One region of the Pseudomonas sp. GW822-FHT03F08 genome, then DNA from elsewhere that is predicted to be linked to it. Evidence: predicted binding sites of a transcription regulator. Region 1 holds the regulator's gene; the other holds the start of a gene.
The links. Region 1 encodes FliA, which starts transcription of late flagellar genes. Its sites were predicted from a motif close to CTAAAGTTTNNNNNNNNNNNGCCGNTAA; they were not measured.
Positions count from the first base shown of each region.

Region 2: a site for FliA is predicted at 8,902-8,929, ahead of AC1RME_RS02070 (methyl-accepting chemotaxis protein). Genes of this name have one in related genera too.

Region 1 covers NZ_JBXANC010000013.1:121,665-131,463, reverse strand. Annotated here, with positions in the region: gene AC1RME_RS27175 (chemotaxis protein CheA) at 1-738, opposite strand, end outside; gene AC1RME_RS27170 (protein phosphatase CheZ) at 778-1,566, opposite strand; gene AC1RME_RS27165 (chemotaxis response regulator CheY) at 1,584-1,955, opposite strand; gene fliA (RNA polymerase sigma factor FliA) at 2,123-2,863, opposite strand; gene fleN (flagellar synthesis regulator FleN) at 2,860-3,690, opposite strand; gene flhF (flagellar biosynthesis GTPase FlhF) at 3,804-5,144, opposite strand; gene flhA (flagellar biosynthesis protein FlhA) at 5,156-7,285, opposite strand; gene AC1RME_RS27140 (DUF6124 family protein) at 7,810-8,184, shown strand; gene flhB (flagellar biosynthesis protein FlhB) at 8,307-9,446, opposite strand; gene fliR (flagellar biosynthetic protein FliR) at 9,450-9,799, opposite strand, start outside.
Region 2 covers NZ_JBXANC010000001.1:430,259-440,057, forward strand. Annotated here, with positions in the region: gene AC1RME_RS02035 (YifB family Mg chelatase-like AAA ATPase) at 1-251, shown strand, start outside; gene AC1RME_RS02040 (hypothetical protein) at 624-1,790, shown strand; gene AC1RME_RS02045 (adenylyl-sulfate kinase) at 1,865-2,413, shown strand; gene AC1RME_RS02050 (class I SAM-dependent methyltransferase) at 2,410-3,159, shown strand; gene AC1RME_RS02055 (PEP-utilizing enzyme) at 3,166-5,481, shown strand; gene AC1RME_RS02060 (gamma-glutamyl-gamma-aminobutyrate hydrolase family protein) at 5,478-6,074, shown strand; gene AC1RME_RS02065 (phosphocholine cytidylyltransferase family protein) at 6,094-6,807, shown strand; gene AC1RME_RS02070 (methyl-accepting chemotaxis protein) at 6,822-8,798, opposite strand; gene AC1RME_RS02075 (LysR substrate-binding domain-containing protein) at 8,980-9,799, opposite strand, start outside.

The DNA.
Region 1 (9,799 bases):
CTGATCGAGCAAGGCTTCGAATTCGTCGTCGGTGATGTCGGAGCTGTCGCCCGCCACCGGAGCAGAAGGTGCAGCGGCTGTCGGTGCCACGGCGTCGGCCGCGAACTGGCCCTTGCCGTGCAACTGGTCGAGCAGCGACTCGAATTCGGCGTCGGTGATTTCATCACTGGCTGCTTCATCGGAAGCAGGCGCAGCGGCAGCCGCCGGGGCTTCGGCTTCGGCCTTGACGGCGTTCAGCGAGTCCAGCAACTGTTCAAATTCGTTATCGGTGATATCGCCCGAATCGCCTTCGACGACCAGTTCTTCGATCATCTCGGCAACAGGCGAAGCCGGGGCTTCATCCGCCGATTGCGGTTCAGCCAGACGCGCCAGGGCGGCCAGCAATTCCGGGGTTGCGGCAGTAATCGGGCTGCGATCGCGGACTTCGCTGAACATGCTGTTCACCGCGTCCAGCGCTTCGAGCACCACGTCCATCAGTTCTGCATCTACGCGACGTTCACCCTTGCGCAGGATGTCGAACACGTTTTCGGCGATGTGACAGCACTCCACCAGCTCATTGAGCTGAAGGAAGCCGGCGCCCCCTTTTACAGTGTGGAAACCGCGAAAAATTGCGTTGAGCAGATCTGCGTCATCCGGACGGCTTTCCAGCTCGACCAGTTGTTCGGACAGTTGCTCAAGAATCTCGCCGGCCTCAACCAGGAAATCCTGAAGGATCTCTTCATCGGCGCCGAAGCTCATTAATGGGGTGCTCCTACAGGTCTAAAAACCCAAAAAAACTCAAAATCCAAGGCTGGATAGCAAATCGTCCACATCGTCCTGACCGGACACAACGTCTTCTCGTTTATCGGCATGAATCTGCGGACCTTCACCCTGCGAGAGATGTTTTTGTGGATCTTTTTCAGCGAGCATTGCCGCACGGTCATGTTCGATGCCCGCAAAGCGGTCCACCTGACTGGCCATGAGCACGAGTTTGAGCAGATTGCTTTCGACTTCGGTGACCAATTGGGTCACGCGCTTGATCACCTGACCTGTGAGGTCCTGGTAATCCTGGGCCAGCAGAATGTCGTTGAGGTTGCTCGACACCGCGCGGTTGTCCGCGCTGCTGCGTGCCAGAAAACCGTCGACCCGACGCGCCAGCTCGCGGAACTCTTCAGCCCCGACTTCACGGCGCATGAAACGTCCCCAGTCGGCACTCAATGCCTGGGCTTCGTCAGCCAGGCCATTGACCACCGGCGTGGCGCTTTCCACCAGGTCCATGGTGCGGTTGGCCGCAGCTTCAGTCAGCTTGACCACATAGCCCAGACGCTCGGTCGCATCAGTGATCTGCGACACTTCCTCGGCCTGCGGCATATGCGGGTCGATCTGGAAGTTGACGATTGCACTGTGCAGTTCGCGCGTGAGCTTGCCCACTTCCTGGTACAGGCCACGGTCACGGGTCTGATTGAGCTCATGGATCAGTTGCACAGCGTCGCCGAACCTGCCTTTTTCAAGGCTTTCGACCAGTTCGACCGCGTGTTTTTTCAGAGTCGACTCGAAGTCGCCCTGTGAAGATTCGTTATGCTCCATAGCTCCCCCGCGCGTCATCAGCCGATGCGTTCGAAAATCTTCTCGATTTTTTCTTTCAGCGCCTGAGCCGTGAAAGGTTTGACCACGTAGCCGTTAACGCCGGCCTGGGCCGCTTCGATGATCTGCTCGCGCTTGGCTTCAGCAGTCACCATCAGCACTGGCAGGTGCTTGAGTTTTTCATCGGCGCGCACGTGACGCAGCAGGTCGATACCGGTCATGCCAGGCATGTTCCAGTCGGTCACCAGAAAGTCGATGCTGCCGCTGTTGAGCACCGGAATGGCAGTGGTGCCATCGTCGGCTTCAACGGTGTTGGTGAACCCAAGGTCACGCAACAGGTTCTTGATGATCCGCCGCATCGTTGAGAAGTCATCAACGATGAGGATTTTCATGTCTTTGTTCAATTCGACCTCCAAGCAGTCTTAAACGCGCCCAGCACCTGGACGCGCCATTTCAATCAATCCGGCAAAGCACTCGATGACTGTCTGGAGCACAACAGAGCAAGACCGGTGCCGTTCACCACCGCACCAGCCTCGTTCGCAGCGTCCCCACACTGCCTTCAGCGCGCTCGCCACTCCCCCAAACGCCCCCGCAAGCGGGCCGCGCACTGGCTGTGTAACTGGCTGACCCGCGATTCACTGACGCCAAGGACTTCACCGATTTCCTTGAGGTTCAGCTCTTCGTCGTAGTACAGCGCCAACACCAGTCGCTCACGCTCCGGCAAATTGGCAATCGCGTCCGCCAACGCAGCCTGGAAGCGCTCATCTTCCAGATCGCGCGACGGCTCAAGATGAGCACTTGCGCCATCCTCGTGCAGCCCTTCGTGTTCGCCGTCCTGCAACAGGTCGTCGAAACTGAACAGTCGGCTGCCCAGGGTGTCGTTCAAAATCCCGTAGTAATCGTCGAGACTCAATTGGAGTTCGGCCGCAACCTCGTGATCTTTAGCGTCACGGCCGGTTTTAGCTTCAATCGAGCGAATCGCGTCGCTGACCATACGGGTGTTGCGGTGAACCGAGCGCGGTGCCCAGTCCCCCTTGCGTACTTCATCGAGCATGGCGCCGCGGATCCGGATGCCCGCGTACGTTTCGAAACTGGCGCCTTTGCTGGCGTCGTATTTGGTCGAGACTTCGAGCAGGCCGATCATCCCGGCCTGGATCAGGTCTTCGACCTGCACACTGGCCGGCAATCGCGCCAGCAAGTGGTAAGCAATGCGTTTGACCAGTGGCGCGTAACGCTCGATCAGCTCGTACTGCGCGTCACGTGCCGACTTCTTGTAGAAATTCATACCGCTGGCGGTCATAGCACAGGTCCTGCCGTTTGCTGCACGAGGCGCTCGACGAAAAATTCGAGGTGGCCGCGCGGATTGGCGGGCAGCGGCCAGGTGTCGACCTTTTGCGCGATCGCCTTGAACGCCAGTGCGCACTTGGAACGCGGGAAGGCTTCATAGACCGCACGCTGCTTCTGCACCGCCTTGCGCACGCTTTCGTCGTAAGGCACCGCACCGACGTATTGTAGGGCGACGTCGAGGAAGCGATCCGTGACCTTGGTCAACTTGGCGAACAGATTGCGACCTTCCTGCGGGCTCTGGGCCATGTTGGCCAGGACGCGGAAGCGGTTCATGCCGTAATCGCGGTTCAGCAGTTTGATCAGGGCGTAGGCGTCGGTGATCGAGGTCGGCTCGTCGCAGACCACCAGCAACACTTCCTGGGCTGCGCGAACGAAACTGACTACCGAGTCACCAATACCCGCAGCGGTGTCGATCACCAGTACGTCGAGATTGTCGCCGATGTCGCTGAACGCCTGAATCAGACCGGCATGCTGGGCCGGGCTCAGGTGAACCATGCTCTGCGTGCCGGAAGCGGCCGGCACGATGCGGATCCCGCCGGGGCCTTGCAACAGCACGTCGCGCAGCTCGCAGCGGCCCTCGATCACATCGGCCAGGGTACGTTTGGGCGTGAGGCCCAGCAGAACGTCGACGTTCGCCAGACCCAGGTCGGCGTCCAGCAGCATGACCCGACGGCCAAGCTCTGCCAGCGCCAGGGACAAGTTCACTGACACGTTAGTCTTGCCGACGCCACCTTTGCCGCCGGTCACCGCGATCACCTGTACGGGATGCATGCTGCCCATGTTATTTCTTTACCTTGTCTTGCATAGACGGAGGCCACATTACTGGCTGCGCGTTCACAACCGGAACAATGCATGGCAGACCATCGATGTAGGTACAAAAACTGTTCATTACCTCAGCCAACCTGCTTGGTGGGACTGTGGTAGATATCAGCGAACATGTCAGCCATGGCTTCTTCGCTGGGTTCTTCCTGCATTTGCACGCTGACGGCGCGGCTGACCAATTGATGACGGCGCGGCAGATGCAGATCATCCGGAATCCGTGGGCCGTCGGTCAGGTAGGCGACCGGCAGTTCATGACTGATCGCCAGGCTCAGCACTTCGCCAAGGCTGGCCGTCTCATCCAGTTTAGTCAGGATGCACCCGGCGAGCCCGCAACGCTTGTAACTGTGATAAGCGGCGGTTAGAACCTGTTTCTGGCTGGTGGTTGCCAGTACCAGATAATTTTTCGACCGAATGCCACGACCGGCCAGGCTTTCCAGCTGCATGCGCAGTGCCGGATCGCTGGCCTGCAGGCCGGCGGTATCGATCAGCACAACGCGTTTGCGCAGCAGTGGATCCAGCGCCTGCACCAGGGACTGGCCCGGGTCGACGTGGGTCACCGACACATTGAGGATCCGGCCCAGGGTTTTCAACTGTTCCTGAGCACCGATGCGGAAGCTGTCCATGCTCACCAGCGCAATGTTCTGCGCGCCGTACTTGAGCACGTAACGGGCGGCCAGTTTGGCCAGGGTGGTGGTCTTGCCCATGCCGGCCGGACCGACCATGGCAATGATCCCGCCCTCTTCCAGCGGCTCGACTTCCGGCGTGGCGATCATCCGCGCCAGGTGCGCCAGCAACATGCGCCAGGCCTGACGAGGTTCTTCGATATCGCTGGTCAGCGCCAGCAGGTCGCGGGACAACGGGCCGGACAAGCCGATGCGTTGCAGACGACGATAAAGGTTCGCCTGAGCCGGACGGCTGCCTTGCAGCTGATTCCAGGCCAGAGTGCCGAGCTGCACTTCCATCAGCTCGCGCAGGCTGTTGAGTTCGAAACGCATCGAATCCAGCGCACGCGGATCAACGCCAGCGGCAGCCGGCGCAGGTGCCGGAGCTGGACGCGCCGGAGCAGCGTAAGTCGGTTCTGTCAGAGGCTCGGCAGCCGTCAGCGGCAGGCCGGCGGTCAATGGCAGACCGGAGAACAACTGGCGATTGGTGTTGCCGTCGGCTTCACCACGCATGCTCAGTTCGGCCTGGGCGGTGACGATGCGCGACTGGGTCTTGCGCAGCTCGTCTTCGAGTTCCATGTTCGGAACCCGTGGCGCCAGCGCCGACAGTTTGTAATCCAGCGCCGCCGTCAGCTCGACGCCGCCGGCAATGCGGCGGTTGCCAATGATGGCGGCATCAGCGCCCAGCTCATCACGAACCAGCTTCATGGCCTGACGCATATCGGCGGCGAAAAAACGCTTAACTTGCATAAACCACTACCTCAGCCGTTGGGCCCTACTGTCGCAACGATGGTCACTTGCTTGTTGTCCGGAATTTCCTGGTAGGCCAGCACATGCAGTCCAGGGACTGCCAGGCGGCCAAAGCGCGAGAGCATCGCGCGAACCGGGCCTGCTACCAACAGGATCACCGGCTGACCTTGCATTTCCTGACGCTGCGCCGCTTCGATGAGCGAACGCTGCAGCTTCTCGGCCATGCTTGGCTCCAGCAGAACGCCCTCTTCCGAGCCTTGTCCTGCCTTCTGCAGACTATTGAGCAATATTTGTTCCAACCTTGGCTCCAGCGTGATAACTGGCAGCTCCGACTCAGTCCCTACAATGCTTTGGACGATGGCGCGAGAAACGCCGACCCGCACAGCGGCCACCAAAGCGGCGGTATCTTGACTCTTGGCGGCATTGTTGGCGATGGCTTCGGCAATGCTGCGGATGTCGCGCACCGGCACGTGTTCGGCCAGCAGTGCTTGCAGCACCTTGAGCAGTTGCGACAGCGACACCACACCCGGCACCAGCTCTTCCGCCAGTTTTGGCGAGCTCTTGGCCAGCAATTGCATGAGTTGCTGCACTTCTTCGTGGCCGATCAGCTCACTGGAGTGCTTGTACAGAATCTGGTTCAAGTGCGTGGCGACCACGGTGCTGGCGTCCACCACGGTGTAACCGAGCGATTGTGCCTGGGCGCGCTGGCTGACTTCGATCCACACCGCCTCCAGGCCGAAAGCCGGATCTTTGGCGGTAATGCCGTTGAGCGTGCCGTAGACCTGCCCCGGGTTGATCGCCAGTTCGCGATCCGGGTAGATCTCGGCTTCGGCCAGGATCACGCCCATCAGGGTCAGGCGATAGGCACTCGGCGCCAGGTCGAGGTTGTCGCGGATGTGCACGGTCGGCATCAGGAAGCCCAGATCCTGCGAGAGTTTCTTGCGCACGCCCTTGATCCGCGCCAGCAATTGCCCGCCCTGGTTGCGGTCCACCAGCGGAATCAGGCGATAACCGACTTCCAGGCCGATCATGTCGATTGGCGTCACGTCGTCCCAGCCCAGCTCCTTGGTTTCCATGGCGCGGGCCGGCGAAGGCAGCAGCTCCTGCTGACGCTGAACCTCTTGCAGCGCCTGCACCTTGGCGACGTTCTGCTTTTTCCAGAACAGGTACGCGCCACCAGCCGCCAGGGCCGCCATGCTCAGGAAGGAGAAGTGCGGCATGCCCGGCACCAGGCCCATGACCGCCATCAGACCGGCCGCCACCGCCAGCGCTTTCGGCGAGGCGAACATCTGGCGATTGATCTGCTTGCCCATGTCTTCCGAACCGGAAGCACGGGTCACCATGATCGCTGCCGCTGTAGATAACAACAGTGATGGCAATTGCGCCACTAAACCGTCACCGATGGTCAGCAAGGCGTAAACCTTGCCCGCGTCAGCGAAGGTCATGTTGTGCTGGAAGATACCGACGGCCATGCCGCCGATGAGGTTGATGAACAGAATCAGCAGGCCGGCGATGGCGTCACCGCGAACGAACTTGCTGGCACCGTCCATCGAACCGTAGAACTCTGCCTCTTGGGCAACTTCAGAACGGCGGGCCTTGGCCTGGTTCTGGTCGATCAGACCGGCGTTGAGGTCGGCGTCGATTGCCATTTGTTTGCCGGGCATCGCGTCGAGGGTGAAACGCGCGCTCACCTCGGAAATCCGCCCGGCACCCTTGGTGACCACGACGAAGTTGATGATCATCAAAATCGCGAAGACCACGATACCGACCACGTAGTTACCGCCGATCACCACCTCACCGAAGGCCTGGATCACCTTACCGGCAGCGGCGTGGCCATCCTGACCGTGGAGCATCACCACCCGCGTCGACGCCACGTTCAGCGCCAGTCGCAACAGCGTCGCCACCAGCAGGATCGTCGGGAACACCGCGAAATCCAGCGGCCGCAACGCGTACACGCAGACCAGCAGCACGACGATCGACAGGGCAATGTTGAAGGTGAAGAAGACGTCGAGCAGGAACGGCGGCACCGGCAACATCATCATCGCCAGCATGACCAGCAGCAACAGCGGCACACCCAGATTGCCCCGACTGAGATCGGCAATGTTCGAGCGAGCACTGTTGATTAACTGAGAGCGATCCACCGGTTTTCCCCGTTCCTTTAAAGCAAACTTTTGACGCCCGAAGCAGGCGCACGGCGGCTACTGCAAGAAGCCTTCCAACTTTTGCCGATGATTGAAACAGAGGGGTTTGAGCGCGGTTTTTCTGCTGGGCGGGATGTTGCCTTCGCAAGAAGTCAGCAAAAAGTACCTTTTAAACTCGGGTGTTTAAAAGACACCTTCAGACACGCCTTACAGGCTACGAATCCTTGCGCCGTTGCCTACAGCTACGCCAGAATCCGCCGGCTTGTGCGCCTTGGGGTCGGGTTCTATTGTGGGTCGGTCGCTGACGAATCAGCGATCGGGTTTAGCGACTCGAATCATAAATAGGTGCACCAGCGCTCCATGCCTTGTCGCAGACTCAATGTCTGCAACTCCGCTATGGTGGCTGTATGCGGGAGACCCTCGGGTCTGCCGGGTGCCTATAACCGGTTCGCTAACCCGCGTACAGCCGCCACCTTCCTGTTTAGCGACAGTTCAGGGCGGCTCCACTTTATAGGAGCTTCACCATGATCAAACCAACACCCAATCCCCCCGAAACCGACCCCGCCTCGCCCTACGAATCCCTCGATTCCAGAAAGCTTCACGAAGCCGCCGACCGCGCCCTCGATCACTATCTCTGCCCGCCCGGCTCCACGCCACCACCGCGCAAAACCCGCAGAATGTATGCCGTCACCGCAGACTTCAAAAACGAAGAGCTGCTGGTCGAGCTCTGCGAAACCCTCGCTTCTGCCAGAACCATCGCCAATGACTTCGCCCATCTCATGCCCGCCTCGCAGCGCAGGACGCTGATGGGCATCGGGCAATTGATCATGCTCGGGGAACTGGCAGCGAATCGGGTGCTGAATAATCTGGAACTACCGCCGTCGCAGATCCCCATGTAAAGACTTGAGTGATGTGTCGCGGCTGCTGATCGCGTAAGCGACCTCACAAGCAACACAGGTCATCGGGCATAAAAAAACCGCCACCGGGCTCAACCGGAGGCGGTTTTTTTGCTTCATCACCATCAGGAATCGCGCCGCAGATCCGGCGGGATCGGCAGATCGTCCTTGAGCGGTTCCGGGAACTTGCCCTTGCCTGCGCGGTGCTGGCGGATCTGGTAGACGTAGGCCAGTACCTGTGCGACCGCCAGGTACAGACCGCCGGGAATTTCTTCTTCCAGCTCGGTGGAGTAGTAGATCGAACGCGCCAGGGCCGGCGATTCGAGCAGCATGACGTTGTTGGCCACGGCGATTTCGCGGATTTTCAGCGCCAGGAAGTCGCTGCCCTTGGCCAGCAGCATCGGCGCCCCGCCCTTCTCCGAGTCGTATTTGAGCGCCACGGCGTAGTGCGTCGGGTTGGTGATGACCACGTCGGCATCCGGGATCGCCGCCATCATCCGCCGCTGCGACATCTCGCGCTGGACCTGACGAATCCGCTGTTTGACCTCCGGCCGACCTTCCTGGTCCTTGTGCTCGTCGCGCACTTCCTGCTTGGTCATCTTGAGCTTTTTAATGCTCTCCCAGAGCTGCACCGGGACGTCGACGGCCGCGATGATGATCAAACCGCACGCCATCCACAAAGTGCTCCAGCCCACCAGTTGCAGACTGTGAATGATCGCCCGGTCCAGCGGTTCGTGGGCAATGCGCAACAAGTCGTCGACATCCCCGGACAACACCACCAGCGCCACCGCCAGAATGATCAGAAACTTGGCCAGCGCCTTGAGCAGTTCGATCACCGACTTCATGGAGAACATGCGCTTGAGACCCGCGCCAGGGTTCATCCGACTGAACTTGGGTGCCAGGGAACCCGCAGCAAACAGCCAGCCGCCGAGCGCGATCGGCCCCAGAAACGCCGCCAGCAGCAAGGTGATCATGATCGGTTGGATCGCCACCAGTGCGATCACCCCGGAATTCATCAGGAACTTGCCCATGGAGCTCTGATCCATGATGACTTCGCGCGACAGCGTGAAATTCAGGCGCATCAGCTCCATCAAGTCCTGCGCCAACATGCCGCCGAACACCAGCAGCGCACCGGAGCCGGCGAGCATGATCGCCAAGGTGTTGAGTTCCTTGGAGCGCGCAATCTCGCCTTTTTCCCGGGAGTCCTTCTTGCGCTTCTCCGTGGGGTCTTCTGTTTTATCCTGACCGCTCTCGCTCTCTGCCATGACTCAGCGCGCCTGTGCCAGTTCGCGTAGCAACTGCAAGGCCTCGACGGCCAGCGGCTGATACTGATTGAGAATGTCCGCCAGCCCGACCCAGACAATGAACAGGCCGAGCACGAGGGTCAGCGGGAAGCCGATCGAGAAGATGTTCAGTTGCGGCGCCGCCCGGGTCATCACACCGAATGCAATGTTGACCACCAACAGCGCAGTGACAGCCGGCAGCACCAGCATCAATGCCGCGCCCAGCACCCAGCCGAGCTTGCCGGCCAGCTCCCAGTAATGCGCGGTCATCAGACCCGCGCCGACCGGCAGCGTGGTGAAGCTTTCAGTCAGCACCTCAAAGACTACAAGGTGAC
Region 2 (9,799 bases), on a different contig from region 1:
GGGAGCGACAGCAAAAGCGTCAAGGCTGCGCCAATGCATTTCTGGATCTGCCGGGGTTGCGCAGACACTGCAAGTTATCCACAACCGATGAACACTGGTTGGAGTCTGCATGCGAACGGCTGACACTTTCACTGCGTTCGGCGCATCGGTTGCTCAAGGTTGCACGGACACTGGCCGATATAGAGAAGGTTGATGCCATCTCCCGCGAACATCTGGCCGAAGCGCTTCAGTATCGCCCAGCGACGCAATGACGGTATGGACAGGCTGTTTGCAAGTGGTCTGTGCCGGCTGAAAATAAAGTCCGCGCACGCTGATAGCCATTAGCCAAGATGTGATATAACGACGGCGCTCTTCATCAGGCACCAGAGCCTTTAGTTAAAAGCTCAAACTTTAAAGCAATATAAAATGGAGGCGGCACATCATGGAAAAGATCTCTTCAGCCCACCGGGCGCAATATACTTGATCAATTAAAATCGTCATGAGACGGCAGACTTAAAACAACTGCCGATGACAGATTTCAATGGCGAACGCGCCAAGACAATATCAATCAATTAATTGTCCACGCGCACCTAGCTGATCCAACTTTGTTTTGCCACGGCAAATTTTATAAGTACCAGTCAATAATGAAAAACGTCTATCTGATCAGCAATGTCACCCGTGGCGGCAAAACATACCTCGAATACCTGATCCCTGCGCTCAATGCCCTGCGCAACACCTACAACTGCATCGTCCTGCAAACAGACAAGACGGGGCTGAGCCGGCAAGAGGCAGAAGAGATCCTCGACTACCCGGTTCAGCAGGTAGGTGTAGAAGAGATTTCGAACCTGGAATCACAAATCGTCATTTCAAACGACGCCTGGGTTGGCCGCCTGCTCGACGATTCGAACTTTGGCATCTTCATGACCCACGGCAATATCGGAATGCCGACCAAGGACAAGTATTACTACGCCGAACTGACGTCCTATTGGGACGTGGTCATTGCTTCATCCCGATCAGGTTTTGACCTGATCAAAACCGGCCTGCAACGCTACAGACCCGACAGAAAAGCCCTGAAATCCCTGATTGCCGATGGCATTGCATTGCGCACCGACATGCGCAAGACAAGTCCGGTCGCGACGTTGCCAATCAAGGTCCCCCGATTCTTCGAGTCCGCTCCGGTGTCGAACAAGGCGTCGGGGGACTACGTTGTCGGGCTGTTGCCGACCCAATTGGGCATTTGCCCAAGTGGCGCATCGCTGTACGAAAACCTGCAAACCGTGATCAATGCCGTCAGGTCACAGATTGCACATGCCCGGTTCATCCTGCGTCCGTACATGGCCGACCTCGAGCATCCAACCCTGAAGGACCTGTGCAAACAGCTCTCTGTGTATGACTGGATCACCATAGACGAGCCAGGCACCAGCAGCACGGTTTTCTACCAGCAGTGCGACACCATCATTACCGATGCCTCGACCGGTGGTGTGTCGTTCATGCTCAACTCGTGCAAGTTGCCAATCTATTACGTTCCGACCTCCGATGAATGCAATCCGATTGTCGACGCCTGGCTGCAACAGATGAATAACCTGCTGCCCATTGCGAAAAACGGCGACGAACTAAAAGAGCTGGCACTGGGTTTCAGCCTGATGTCCCCCGACGACAATTACTTTATATACAAGAAGTTCTACGAAACGCAGTACCGCAACTTGCCGTTGCCGCAGGATGTGTTTCATGACTTGATCGAAAACAAGCATGATTCGATGTTCTGCCAGTTAACCATCGACTCCTTTGGCAATATCAAAGAACGTGACTGAACACAGATAAAGCGCGTTGAACCTGCCGCAAGGTTCAACGCCATTTACCCACACGGAACACTGGTCAGAATGCTATGAAATGTGACCCTCGCGCGCAGGTGATATGGATTACGGGCCTTTCCGGCGCCGGCAAATCAACGCTGGCCGGTGAGCTCGTTGCCCGTCTGCGCAGCGATGGCCAATCGGTTGTGATGCTCGATGGCGATGAATTGCGCGAGGTGTTCGGCGCCACCGCCGCCAACTCGCAGAACCATGGCCGTGAAGGTCGACTCGCGCTGGCCATGCAATACGCCCATCTCTGCAGAATGATCGCGGCGCAAGGCCACACCGTGGTGATCGCGACGATCTCGCTGTTCCGTGAAGTTCATGCGTGGAACCGCGCCCATCTGCCCGGTTATTTCGAGGTTTACCTGAAAGTACCGGTAGAGGAACTCAGCCGCCGGGATCCCAAGGGCATCTACCGTCGGTTTCATGCCGGTGAACTGAACAACGTTGCCGGACTTGACCTGCCCATTGATGAACCGCAAGCGGCGGACTGGCTGGTTGAATTCGACCCCCTGCGCTCCGGGCAAAGCCTGGCAGACGATTTACTCAATAAAATTTATACAAGGAATCTGGTATGAAAACCGAATGGGATTACACCACCCTGGCCGACGCCTATCTGAAGCGTCCTGACTACGCCGATGCCGCCATCGACGCGATGCTCTCGATCGCAGGTGCCGAACAGGGTGACAAGTTCTGCGACGTGGGTGCTGGCGTTGCCCACCTGACGCTGATGCTGGCCGCTCGTGGCCTGGACGTCACCGCCGTGGAGCCCAACGATGCGATGCGCGCCAACGGCATCAAGCGCACCGCCGAGCTGGCCAATGTCAAATGGCACGAAGGCACCGGCGAAGTGACCGGTCAAGCGACCCAGGCGTTCGACATGGTCACCTTCGGCAGCTCGTTCAACGTCTGCGACCGCCAGCAGGCCCTGAAAGAAACCGCGCGCATTCTCAAGCCTCGTGGCTGGTTTGCCTGCATGTGGAACCACCGCAATCTCGAAGACCCGATCCAGGCCCGGATCGAAGCCATCATCAAGGAGCGCGTACCGGGTTATGGCTACGGCACCCGTCGCGAAGACCAGACGGCCGTGATCGACGCCAGCGAACTGTTCGGCCCGGTCGTACACCTGGACGCCCGTGTCATTCACGAGCAGAGCATCGAAGAATGCCTGGAAGCCTGGCGCTCCCACGCCACGCTGGAGCGTCAGGCCGGTGCGAACTTCCACGAAGTGATCAGCGCCATCGACGACTACCTGAAAGGCCTGAAGACGCCTTCGATCCAGATTCCGTACTCGACGAACATTTGGGTCGCTCAGCTGAGATAACGCCTGATGGCCCTGCATTTCTCTACCAAGGCCGGCACGCTGTCCAGCCTGCAAGGACGACTCGCGTCGGCCCGCATTGCGCCGCTGCTGGCATTCACCGTGGCGGACTGGCAACGGGATCGGCAAGCCTGTGTCCAGGCTATCCGGGGGCGGCTGCCTGCCGCTCCCTGGATCGTGCGTTCCAGTTGCGGACGCGAGGACAGCGCCCAGGCGTCCTTCGCGGGCGCCTTCCTGTCGATCCCGGATGTCGATGACACAGGGCTGGCCTCGGCGGTTGAACAGGTCATCGCCAGTTATGGCGAGGTGTATCCGTCGGACGAGATACTGGTCCAGCCCATGCTGGGAAATGTGCTGCGCTCCGGCGTGGCGTTTTCCCACGACCCCAACACCTGCGCGCCATATCGGGTGGTGAACTGGTCGGAAGGCAGCGACACGGCCTCGGTGACCGGTGGCATGGGCGGTCGGCTCTGGCAGCAGGCGGCCCACAGCAAGGTTTCAGCGCCAGCGGCGCTCGCGCCTGTGGTCGGCTTGCTCGAAGAGTTGCTGGAACTGTTCGGTGGCGGGCCTGTCGACTGCGAGTTTGCAGTCACCCGTGAAACCGAAGGCGAAGTGCTCTGGCTGTTACAGGCCCGGCCGCTGATTCTGCCTTCCCGTCCGGAATCCGATGCAGAGCAGTCGGCCCGTCTGGAAAGCATTCAGCGCAAAGTGGCGCGCGGCATGCGTCCACATCCATTCCTGATCGGCCAGCGCACGGTCTATGGCGTGATGCCTGACTGGAACCCGGCCGAGATCATCGGTATCCGGCCCAAGCCGTTGGCACTCTCGCTGTACCGGGACCTGGTGACCGACTCCATCTGGGCCTACCAGCGTCACAACTACGGCTACCGCAACTTGCGCAGCTTTCCGCTGATGCCGCATTTTTTCGGCCTGCCCTATATCGATGTGCGCTTGTCGTTCAACTCCTTCATTCCGGCAGACCTTGATGAAGATCTGGCCGGGCGGCTGGTCGACTACTACATCGATCGGTTGCTGGCTGAACCGACACTCCACGACAAGGTCGAGTTCGAGATCGTGTTCTCGTGCTACACCCTGGATCTGTCGCAACAACTGGAGCGCCTCGCCGATGCAGGCTTCCAGCCCCACGAGCTGGACGCGATCAGCACCAGCCTGCGCAAGCTGACCAACCGTATCGTCCACCCCAAGGACGGTCTGTGGCGCAGCGATGCCAACAAACTCGATGTGCTCAATGCCCGCCGCGATGAGTTGCTGGCTTCCGATGCCGATCCGCTGGAGCGCATTTACTGGCTGCTGGAAGATGCGAAACGCTACGGCACCCTGCCCTTCGCCGGTCTGGCGCGCGCCGGCTTCGTCGCCGTGCAGATGCTCAGGTCGCTGGTGTCCGTGGGCGTGTTTTCGCAGGCAGACTACGATGCGTTCATGGCCGGTGTTTCCACCGTCAGCGGGCAATTGGCACGCGACCGGGCGACGCTCGACAAGACGACTTTCCTGGCGCGTTACGGGCATCTGCGACCGGGCACCTACGACATCCTTTCACCCCGCTACGATGAAGCGCCGGAGCTCTATTTCGACTGGACTCAACGTCCGGCCGCTCCGGAACCGCTTCAACCGTTTTCGCTGACGCTGCCACAGATGCGCGAGATCGTGAAACTGCTCGAAGCCCATGGTTTGCAGCCTGATCCGGTCGGTTTGCTGGACTTCCTGCAGAACGGTATCGAACTGCGGGAACTGGCCAAGTTTCACTTCACCCGCAATCTCTCCGACGCGCTGGCGTTGATTGCGCAAGTCGGTGCCGAGCACGGCATCGGTCGCGAAGACCTGGCCTATTGCGATATCCGCGCCTTCACCGAACTGCACGTGGCGGCAGCGGATCCGAAAGAGGTGCTGCTGCGCAGCATCGAACAGGGCAAGGCGCGCTATGCCGAGACGCTCAAGGTCTCCCTGCCGCCGGTGATCACCCGACCGGAAGATGTCTGGAGTTTCGAGTGGCCGGAAACGGCGCCCAATTTCATCACCCAGAAACGCGTGACCGCGCCGGTGGTGCTGTGCGACGACCGGGACAAACTCGCCGGGGCGATCGTCTGCATTCCCAACGCGGATCCGGGGTTCGACTGGCTGTTCGCCTACCCGATTGCCGGATTGATCACAGCGTGGGGCGGTGCCAATTCGCACATGGCGATCCGTGCCGGCGAACTGGGCTTGCCGGCCGTCATTGGTGCGGGGGAAGTGCTTTACCGGCGCTGGTCGACCGCAGATTTCCTGCACCTGGATTGCCCGGGCCGCCGGGTGGAGATGATGACATGAAGGTTGTCGCCGTCAGTCAGCGAGTGGACAGTCATCCGGAACGCGGAGAAACCCGTGATGCGCTGGATCAGCGACTGATCGGTTTCCTTCTGGCAGCCGGTTTTGTCCCGGTGCCGGTGCCCAACGGTTTGCCGCTCGATCACTGGCTGGCGGCTGTCGCGCCACACGCCATTGTGCTGTCGGGGGGCAATGACATCGGTCAGTGCCCGGCCCGCGACCGTACCGAAAGCGAGCTGCTGGATCACGCGCGCGTGCGTCAGTTGCCAGTGCTGGGCATTTGTCGCGGCATGCAGATGCTGGCGCACTGGTCCGGCGGCGAGCTGAAACCGGTCACCGGTCATGTGCGAACCCGGCATCAGTTGTCCGGCCGGATCGTCGCCGAAGTGAACAGCTATCACGGCCTCGCTCTTGCCAGTTGCCCGCAGGGGTTTGAAGTCATGGCGCGCAGCGAAGACGGGGAAATCGAAGCCATCCGCCACCTCCAGCTGCCGTGGGAAGGCTGGATGTGGCACCCGGAACGTGAAGCGGATTTTGCCTTCCACGATCTTCAGCGAATCCGGCAGTTGTTCGGCGAACCCCACTCCTCTCAATAACCCACGGGATAGACGTGTTGTGAAAGCCATTATTCTGGCTGCCGGACGTGGCAGTCGCATGAAAAGCCTCACGGATGAGCGGCCCAAGTGCCTGGTCGAGTTGCGGGGCAAACCCCTGCTCGAATGGCAGTTGGAGTCCCTGCGCGCGGCCGGTATCAGTGAAATCGCCGTGGTCACCGGCTATAAGCGTGAGTTGCTGGCCAACCGTGGCCTGATCGAGTTTCACAACCCGCGCTGGGCGGACACCAACATGGTGTCGTCACTGGCCTGCGCCGAATCGTGGCTGCAGGGGCAGCCGTGCCTCGTGAGTTATTCCGATATTTTCTACAGCCCGGCGGCCGTTCAGTCGTTGATGGCCAACACGGCATCACTGGCGGTGACCTATGACCCCAACTGGCTGGAACTGTGGACGCAACGTTTCGGCGACCCGTTACTGGATGCCGAAACGTTCCGCCTGACCGACGCCGGCACGCTGGCGGAAATCGGCAACAAGCCGCAATCGGTGGACGAAGTTCAGGGCCAATACATGGGACTGCTGCGCTTCACCCCCGAGGGCTGGGCAGAGGTCGTTCGGCTACGAGCCGAACTGACCCCGGAACAACGCGACAAGATGCACATGACCAACACCCTGCAACGCGTCATCGATGCTGGCCAGGTTCCCGTCGAAGCCGTTGCCTACACAGGAGAATGGGGAGAGGTCGACTCCAGCGAAGACCTCTGCGCGTACCAATAAGCGGATACGCCATTTCAGCGGAAGCGGTCGACCTCTTGGCGCAGGTCGGCCGCCAGGCTTTCCAGCTCCTTCGCCGTAATGGCCAGGTTCGACACCACCTCGCGCTGCTCGCTGTTGGCCATCGCGATGCTCTGCAGATTGCTGCTCAACAACGTCGCGGTGCTGCTCTGCTCCTGAGTCGCGGTGGTGATCGCCGCGAACTGCTGACCCGCCGAACGACTCTGCTCATCGATCCGCGCCAGCGCCGACGCGACGTTGGCATTACGCGACAGGCCCTCCTGCATCAGCACGTTGCCCTGCTCCATGGTGCTGATGGCGTTGCCGGTTTCCTGCTGGATGCTGTGGATCATCCCGGAGATTTCGTCAGTCGCCTGACGCGTGCGCGACGCCAGATTGCGCACTTCGTCAGCCACCACAGCAAAGCCGCGACCCTGTTCACCGGCACGGGCCGCTTCAATCGCAGCGTTGAGTGCCAGCAGGTTGGTCTGTTCGGCAATCGAGGTGATCACGCTGACGATGCCGCCGATTTCCTGGGAGCGCTGACCGAGCGTGTTGATTACAGTCGCCGTGGTGTTCAGCGCGCCGGCAATCTGTTCCAGCGAGGACGACGCTTCTTCCATCGAGCTGCGACCGATCTGGGTTTGCTGGGCATTTTCCTGGGCCAGACGCTGAGTGTTGCCCATGTTGTCGGCAATGTTCAGCGAGGTGGCGGAGAACTCTTCAACCGCACCCGCCATGCTGGTGATCTCGCCGGACTGCTGCTCCATGCCTTCATACGCGCCGCCGGACAGACCGGACAGCGCCTGCGCACGGCTGTTGACCTCTTCCGAAGCGCGGCGGATGTGCTCGACCATCGTCGACAGCGCCTGGCTCATCTGGTTGAAGGCACGGGCCAACTGACCGATTTCATCGTTGCTCGACACGTTCAGCCGCACGCTCAGATCGCCGGCACCCAGGGCTTCCGCCTGACGCACCAGATCACCCAGTGGTTGCAGTTTGCTGCGCAGCAGCCACACCGCCGAACCGACCGCAATCAGCATCGCCAGCAGGCTGCCGATGGCCAACTGGATGCCAACGCTCCAGGTCACTTCGCGGATCTCGGATTTCGGCATGCTCGCCACCACCGACCACGGTCCACCCTCGAACGGTACGGCGATGCTGTAGAAGTCTTCGGACTTGTCGCTCCAGAACCGGCCCTTGCCCGGCGTCTTCGCCAGACCGTTGACCACCGGGACCGCTTGATCCGGCGCCTGCACGCCCGCTGGCGCAACCAGCCACTTGTTTTGTTCGTCCAGCAGCGCCAGGGAGCCGCTCTGGCCGATGCGGAAACGCTTGAGGTTATCGAACTGGGCGTTTTGCGCGTCGGTGTAATCGAAGCCGACGAACAACACCGCGATCACCTTGCCGCTGCTGTCACGCACCGGGGTGTACTGAGTCATGTAGGAGCGATCAAACAGCAGCGCACGGCCGACGTAGCCCTGCCCCGCCATCAACTTCGCATAAGCCGGGTGAGCGTGATCGAGCAAGGTGCCGATGGCGCGGGTGCCATCCTGTTTGGTCAGCGAGGTGCTGACCCGCACGAAGTCTTCGCCGCTGCGCACGAACAGCGTGGCAACGCCCGCTGTCATCTGCTTGAACTCGTCGACTTCCTTGAAGTTGTTGTTCAACACTTCGCTGCCCAGGTGCAGGCCCGGGGTCTGGGTGCCCGCCACACTGACCGGCTCGCTCGGGTGAATGCTCAGGCCCGCGCTGAAGCGCTTCTCGAACAACCCGCTCAGGCGCTGGGTGCTTTCACGCAGCGTGCCGTGGAAGGTGCTCAACTGGTCGGCGAGCAGACGTGCCTCGCTGGCCAGGTGTTCTTCACGGGTGGCGAGGTTGGCGGTGTCCAGCGAACGCAGGGCGAACACCGTACTGCCACTGATGACAACCGCCAGTATCACGGCGAGCGCGAGGCCCAGCTGCGAGGCGATCCGGGCGCGAGGTTGAGACATGGACAGCTCCTGGCCGAGTCTGCGGATCCTCCCTGATCGCGGCTCGGAAAATTCTAATAATGGGGGTGAAGCCTGGAACCGGCACGACGGTCCCACTTGCACGTATTCGGCGGTAAAGCCGAATACTTGAGTGCACAGCGGGGTTATGGCCGAAGGCCGGCATTGTGGCGGCTCGAACGTTTCAGCTCAAGCGCGTGACCGGCGGCAACACCATGGCGTGGACTTCGCCTTGCAGGAAGTCGCTGAGCCGGCGCAAACGTTCACCTCCCGGACGGGTCTTTGGCCACACCAGGTAATAATTCAGGCCACTGGCAACTGCCGTCGGCCACGGCAGACTCAAACGCCCTTGCGCGACATCCTCGGCCACCATCAGCAAATCACCCATCGACACGCCATAACCCCGGGCCGCCGCGATCATCCCCAGTTCCAGGGTATCGAACACCTGCCCGCCCTTGAGCGATACCTGATCCGACAGTCCCATGTGCTCCAGCCAACTGCGCCAGTCGCGGCGATCCGGCGTCGGGTGCAGCAATTCGGCGCTGGCCAGTCGCGCCACATCCCAGGGCTGGTCGTGCAAAAGACTCGGGGCGCCCACCGGAATCAGCTCTTCCGGAAACAGCAGGCTGGCCTCCCAGTCCGGCGGAAAATGCCCGTCGCTCAGCAGCACCGCGCAATCGAAAGGTTCGTTGTTGAAGTCCACCGAATCCACGTCCATCCAGGCACTGGTCAGTTGCACTTCATTGCCCGGCTGCAAATGGCGAAAGCGACTGAGCCGCGCCAGCAACCAGCGCATGGTCAGGGTCGACGGGGCCTTCATGCGCAGGATGTCATCTTCGGCGCGCAAGGTATTGCAGGCTCGCTCCAGCGCGGCGAACCCCTCGCGGATGCCCGGCAGCAGCAGGCGCGCCGATTCCGTCAGTTGCAAATTGCGTCCGCTGCGATGGAACAGGCGGCAGGCGAAGTGCTCTTCGAGTGTGCGGATGTGCCGGCTCACCGCACTC